One region of the Geobacillus sp. CX412 genome, then DNA from elsewhere that is predicted to be linked to it. Evidence: riboswitches for the same ligand, from Rfam matches in the RefSeq annotation. Region 1 holds a riboswitch; the other holds the start of a gene.
What was found. A riboswitch is a leader RNA that binds a small molecule or an ion and turns the genes downstream of it on or off. The one in region 1 is predicted to bind S-adenosylmethionine.

Region 1 (3,575 bases):
ATATCTTTTAATTCCAAATATTCCGTCACTAATGGTAGCTTTTGTTGATTTAAAATTGTAATATGAGTGTCGTTCCATTCCACAGAGCGCGGGATTGCGAATGGTTCTGCCATTATGGTTCTTCCTTTCATTGTGTTAATTCGTTGCTGCAAGCACTGTTTGTGCGAAAAGGGAACGGATTTCTTTAGTGCTAGATAATGTTTCACGTTGCAAAATGAGGCTTCTGCCAAGACGAAGGGCATAACGTTTTGCTTGTAAGCGTTCCTCTTTATCCTCAATGCCATCAAGGTCAGCGACATGTGCTAATCCAATCGTGCGGCGGATGACTTCACATCCGGCAAAGCCGATCGCGTCAATAAACGTGTGATGCAGCACGTCTTCTAACAATCCTTCTGTTTTTGCATATGGTTCTACATTGTGAGTGCGCCAAAGATCAGAAAAGATTGTCGCGAATACATCCCAAGTTTTGTCGATATGAGCAAATAACGGTTCTTGTTGTTGTTCTGGGCGGGACAACGCATTTAACAGCAAGTTTGCGAAAAATTGGCCGATGTCAAAACCGAACGGGCCATAAAACGCAAACTCTGGATCAATGATTTTCGTTTCTTCATCGCTGGCAAAAATGCTTCCAGTATGCAAATCACCGTGGATGAGCGCATCTCCTTCGGTTAAAAACTTGCGCTTTAATTTGGCGACTTCTAAGCGGAGCTTGTCATCGTTCCAAAGCGCTTTTACATCATCGCGAAGCTCGTCTTCAAAGTTGTTCGTTTCATGATTAAAGAACGGATCGGTAAATACAAGGTCTTCGGTGATTTTGCATAATTCCGGATTAACAAAACTTTGCGCTAATTGTTTTTTTTCTTGTTGATTCATGCCAAAGTCGGAAGTGTAAAACGATGTCTTTGCGATAAATTCGCCAATATGCTGCGATAAAAGCGGATACGTTTTTCCTTCAATCAACCCTTTGCGGGCGATTTGCAAGTGAGATAAATCTTCCATAACGGTAATTGCCAAAGATTCATCGGAATAGTATACTTTTGGCACGTATTGCGGAACATAGCTTGCGAATGTGCGCAGCGCATTGCTTTCAATAACAGCGCGTTTTAATGTGAGCGGCCAGCTTTCACCGACTACTTTTGCGTACGGGAGCGCTTGTTTTACGATAATTCCTTTCTTTGTTTGCTGATCGACAACGCGGAAAACAAGATTTAAGTTGCCGTCGCCAATTTCGCGGCAGGCAAGCGGTGTTCCTTCCGGAAAAAGACCGAGACGGACCGTCAAAGAGATTGCGCCTTGTTCCGTTAATGGTTCATAAACCGTTGGATGAGAAACTGGCATAATGTAAAACTCCTCCTTCATGTAAATTAAAAAGCCTCTTTCTGCATAGAAAGAGGCTTGAAGATTCCATATCTTCGCACCTCTTATCTTTCAGAAAGAACGAGTCTTTCTGTTGGACTTAGCACCGTGCCCTGCGGAAGTAGAGAACTTCCGGCGCCAAAAAGTGCGCCCTATCTCACGATAGTATTACGGTCGGTTGCTGGGCTTCATTGGGCCAATTCCCTCAGCCAACTCTTGATAAGAGTGTGTCAGCATATTCAATTTTTTAATTTTCGCTATGTTGGCAATTTTGAAGTTTTATGCTTGATACGAATCATACATGGTCACGAAATGATTTGTCAACTCTTTTTTAAAAAATTTTTTTCTGCAGCGATGTAGTCGTTAGCTCTGCGGTCCGCAAAAATCGGGATTTGTTTTCGCACTTCTCTTACTTTTTGAAGATCGATTTGTGCCATTAACGTACAAGGTTCTTCATTTGCTTCTGCAATGATTTCTCCCCATGGGTCAACCACCAGCGAATGACCGGCAAAGACATTGTTTGGATCGCTTCCAGCGCGATTGCACGCGATGACGTAGCATTGATTTTCAATCGCGCGCGCCGCAAGCAGTGTACGCCAATGCGAAAGGCGAGGAAGCGGCCACTCGGCGACGACAAATAACACTTCCGCCCCTTGGACCATATGGACGCGAATCCATTCTGGGAAGCGGATGTCATAACAAATGACGCCTGCACATCGAGTGTTTTCTAATGTGAACAATCCCATTTCTTCCCCTGGCTGTAAGTAAAGATGTTCATCCATCAGCTGGAACAAATGGAGTTTGCTATATTCGCCAACGATGATGCCGTTTCGGTCGGCGATGTACATTGTATTGGTGACGCCGCGATCTGTTTTTCTGGCAATTGATCCAGCGACAATATTGACATGATGCGACTTGGCAAGTTTTTGAATGAACGCTTTTGTACGCATACCGCCCTCATCGGCAATCTCATCGAGTCTGGTTAAGTCATAGCCAGTCGTCCATAGTTCAGGAAGGACGATAATATCTGGGTGATTTTTTGAAATTTTTTCTATCTCTCTTTCAACGCGCCGTTCGTTTTCATTAGGATTGCCAAAAGCGATATCTAGCTGAAGACATGCGATTTTTATCGTCATGAACATTCACCTCGAAAAAATTTTACTTTACATTTTGATTTTTACGATATATGATTTTTCACTAGAATTTCAAGAAAATTTTTGAGAAGGTGTTAACGCGATGAAACAATTTCCACTATCTGAGTTATTGCAGAGCCTTCCAAAACAGTTTTTTGCTTCGCTTGTCGATAAAGTCGCAAAAAAAATGGCGGAGGGGCATGACATCATCAATTTAGGGCAAGGAAATCCCGACCAGCCGACTCCACCGCATATCGTGGAGGCGATGCAAAAAGCGGTGGCGAACCCAAAATATCACAAATACTCGCCATTTCAAGGGTATTCCTTTTTGAAACGCGCCGTTGCTAAGTTTTATGAGCGCGAATACGGCGTTGCCATTGATCCGGAAAAAGAAGTGGCGGTTTTGTTTGGCGGGAAAGCGGGTCTTGTGGAGATCCCGCAATGTTTAGCCAATCCGGGGGATATTGTGCTCGTGCCTGACCCGGGATATCCGGATTATTGGTCGGGGATTGCGCTGGCGCGCGCGGAAATGGTGATGATGCCATTGCGTGCGGAAAATCAGTTTTTGCCTGATTATGATGAAATTCCTGCAAATATTGCGGAAAAAGCAAAAATCATGTTTTTAAACTATCCGAATAATCCAACCGGGGCGATCGCTTCTAAGGAGTTTTTTGAAGAAACGGTGTCGTTTGCCGCAAAACACGGTATTTGCGTCGTTCATGATTTTGCTTACGGTGCGATTGGCTTTGACGGAAAAAAACCGGTCAGCTTTCTTCAAGCAGAGGGGGCAAAAGAAATTGGCGTTGAAATTTATACATTCTCCAAAACATATAATATGGCGGGCTGGCGCGTGGCGTTTGCCGTTGGAAATGAGAGCGTGATCGCGGCGATTAACTTGCTGCAAGACCATTTATATGTGAGTTTGTTTGGCGCCATTCAAGAAGCGGCGGCAACCGCATTGCTTTCTTCGCAGCGCTGCGTGGAAGAGCTTGTCGCACTGTATGAATCGCGGCGCAATACGCTTATTGACGCGTTGCGGCAAATTGGCTGGGATGTCGACGCCCCAAAAGGTTCATTTTTTGCGTG
Region 2 (3,575 bases), 1.4 Mb from region 1:
ATGCAAAATGCTTTTCTTTTCCGATGCAAAAAACGTACGACCCGCTTCTTCTAAGTAGAAAAACGGCTTAATGCCGAATGGGTCGCGCGCGGCAAAAATCGTTTTTTCTTCTTTATCCCAAATGACAAACGCAAACATGCCGCGAAGCTTTTCTACCGCTTTTTCTTTTTCAGCGCTGTAAAGAGCGATAATGACTTCCGTATCCGAGTTGGTTGCAAATTCATATCCTTTTTCCACTAATTCATCCCGCAGCTCAAGGTAATTGTAAATTTCGCCATTAAAAATAATCCAATACCGCTCATTTTCGTAAGAAAGCGGCTGATGACCTGCTTCTAAATCAATGATGCTTAAGCGGCGGAACCCGAAATGGACATATTCATCAAAATAGTATCCATGATCGTCCGGACCACGATGTGTAATCATATCATTCATCTCTTCGAACGTTTTCTGCCATTGTTCGTCTGGCATTTTCGGCTCATCATGAACGCATCCGATAAACCCACACATGTTTTGTTTCACCTGTTCCTTTTATATTTACCCTATTGGTTATACCATACATAATAGGAATATAGCATTTCGTTTACTCTTTTGAAACAAATTGTTGCCAATCTTTTCTGCAGAGCAGTCGAAGCAGATGCTTTTTCGTTGCGTTTGCCCTTGATTTTGCCAAAAAAAGAGAGCTACATAACGTAACTCCCTTTTCTGTTTGTTATTGCTTTGCTAACGCAAGAGCTTGCTCTTTCAATGTTTCCGCTTTATCAGTGCGCTCCCATGGAAGATCGATGTCCGTGCGTCCGAAATGGCCATAAGCCGCTGTTTGTTTATAAATTGGGCGGCGCAAATCTAACATTTTAATAATGCCAGCAGGACGAAGATCAAAATTGTTGCGCACCACTTCAATTAAAATATCTTCGGATACTTTTCCGGTCCCGAATGTATCAATGGAAATGGAAACTGGTCTTGCAACACCGATCGCATATGCCAACTGCACTTCACATTTATCCGCAAGTCCTGAAGCAACAATGTTTTTCGCTACATAACGCGCTGCATAGGCTGCGGAGCGGTCTACTTTTGTCGGATCTTTACCAGAAAACGCACCGCCGCCATGGCGAGCATAACCGCCATATGTGTCAACGATAATTTTCCGTCCTGTTAAGCCAGCATCGCCTTGAGGTCCGCCGATGACGAAACGGCCTGTCGGGTTAATAAAATATTTTGTGTTTTCATCGATCAGTTCTGCTGGTACAATCGGCTTAATGACATGTTCTTTAATATCGCGCTCAATTTGTTCTTGTGTAATTTCCGGATGATGTTGCGCTGATACAACGATCGTATCGATACGCACTGGTTTTCCATTTTCATCGTATTCTACTGTTACTTGTGTTTTACCATCTGGACGCAAATATGGCAAAATGGCTTCTTTCCGCACTTCTGACAAACGGCGTGCCAAACGATGCGCTAACGAAATCGGAAGCGGCATTAATTCTTTCGTTTCATTGCAAGCAAATCCAAACATTAACCCTTGGTCTCCAGCACCGATCGCTTCAATTTCCTCGTCAGTCATCTGACCTTCGCGGGCTTCTAACGCCTTATCGACTCCCATTGCGATATCTGGAGACTGTTCGTCAATCGATGTCAATACAGCACAAGTATCGGCATCAAAACCATATTTCGCACGAGTATAGCCAATTTCGCGAACCGTATCGCGGACGATTTTCGGGATATCTACATATGTTGATGTCGTAATTTCTCCACTTACGAGCACAAGCCCTGTTGTAACGCTCGTTTCGCATGCGACGCGAGCATTCGGATCCTTCTCTAAAATGGCATCTAAAATGGCATCGGAAATTTGGTCACAAATTTTGTCAGGATGACCTTCCGTTACAGATTCCGAAGTAAATAAACGTCTTTTTTTTGACATTCGTCAGTTTCCTCCTCTTTTCATAATCGAACGTCTAAATATTGTATTCTTGCAAACTGCAGATGATACGGTACTCATTCCCTTTTATTATAGCTTTTATATATCTTGACACATAGACATATAAAAAAACCTTTCCTGTAATTTTGAGGAAAGGTCATTGCAATCATATTGCTCCTTTCACTCTTATCGCTCAAGGACGTTGCCTTGCCACAGGTTAGCACCATTTCACACATTTCCAGTTGTGACGGTTGCTGGGTTTCATCGGGCCTGTCCCTCCACCGGCTCGGGATAAGAGTATCCGTTCAATGAGTTATCATATCGTAATTAAATAAAGAAAGTCAACAAAATTAGACAATTTTTTTATGAACAAAAATGAGAAAAATAAAAGAAAAGAAATTGTCACAAATAGTATGGACTAATAATAAAAATGTGTTATACTATTTTAAGGAGACCATTTCAATAAAAAGGAAGGTTTTGTACATGGGAGTCGCTAATATGACAAGTAAACTTACCACATTATTACAACAGCCAAATGTGTTTCATAATTTATCGGTAGCACAGCTTGTAGAAAAAGTGTTGCAACGAAATGAAGGTCGGTTGACAGCTACCGGAGCAGTTGCGGTAACGACAGGAAAATATACAGGTCGCTCTCCAAAAGATAAATACATTGTAGAAGAAGCTTCGACGAAATCAAAAATCGATTGGGGGACGACGAACCAGCCGATTTCTGAAGAAGTTTTCGAAAACTTATACAATAAGGTAATTGACTATTTAATGAAAAAAGATGAAATATTTGTTTTTAAAGGATTTGCCGGCGCTGATCCCAAATACCGCTTACCTATCCAAGTCATTAATGAATTTGCGTGGCAAAATTTATTTGCACATCAACTATTTATTCGCCCAACAGCGGAAGAACTGCAAACACACAAAGCGGAATTCACCGTTATTTGCGCACCAAACTTTAAAGCAGATCCTGCCGTTGATGGAACAAGATCGGAAACATTTATCATTATTTCTTTTGAACGGCGGATCGTGTTAATCGGTGGCACAGAATATGCTGGCGAAATGAAAAAATCGATTTTCACTGTGATGAATTATCTGCTCCCAGAACAAGGAATTTTATCGATGCATTGTTCGGCAAACGTCGGTAAAGAAGGGGATGTCGCATTATTCTTTGGTCTATCCGGCACGGGAAAAACGACGCTTTCCGCCGATCCAAACCGCCGTCTTATTGGTGATGACGAACACGGCTGGTCCAACCGCGGCATCTTTAATATCGAAGGCGGTTGCTATGCAAAATGCATCAATTTATCACGGGAAAAAGAACCGCAAATTTTTGATGCGATCGGATTCGGTGCGGTGCTCGAAAACGTTATTATCGATGAGCATACAAGACTGCCTAATTATGATGACGCTACGTTAACGGAAAATACCCGCGCTGCTTACCCTATTCAAGCGATTAGCAATATCGTTGATCCGAGCATCGCTGGTCATCCGTCGACGATTATTTTCTTAACGGCAGACGCATTCGGAGTATTGCCGCCGATTAGCAAGCTAACGCGCGAACAAGCGATGTATCATTTCTTAAGCGGCTATACGAGCAAGCTGGCGGGTACAGAACGCGGCATCACTTCTCCGCAAGCGACATTCTCTA

Region 2: linked by a shared signal. The riboswitch ahead of metK (methionine adenosyltransferase) and the one ahead of mtnK (S-methyl-5-thioribose kinase) in region 1 are both predicted to bind S-adenosylmethionine.

Annotation. Positions count from the first base shown of each region.
Region 1 is NZ_CP103461.1:2,599,275-2,602,849, reverse strand. It holds gene mtnA (S-methyl-5-thioribose-1-phosphate isomerase) at 1-113, opposite strand, end outside; gene mtnK (S-methyl-5-thioribose kinase) at 136-1,338, opposite strand; SAM riboswitch class I at 1,419-1,582, opposite strand; gene NXM86_RS13545 (carbon-nitrogen family hydrolase) at 1,677-2,492, opposite strand; gene NXM86_RS13540 (pyridoxal phosphate-dependent aminotransferase) at 2,593-3,575, shown strand, end outside.
Region 2 is NZ_CP103461.1:563,979-567,553, reverse strand. It holds gene asnB (asparagine synthase (glutamine-hydrolyzing)) at 1-507, opposite strand, end outside; gene metK (methionine adenosyltransferase) at 710-1,921, opposite strand; SAM riboswitch class I at 2,102-2,216, opposite strand; gene pckA (phosphoenolpyruvate carboxykinase (ATP)) at 2,402-3,575, shown strand, end outside.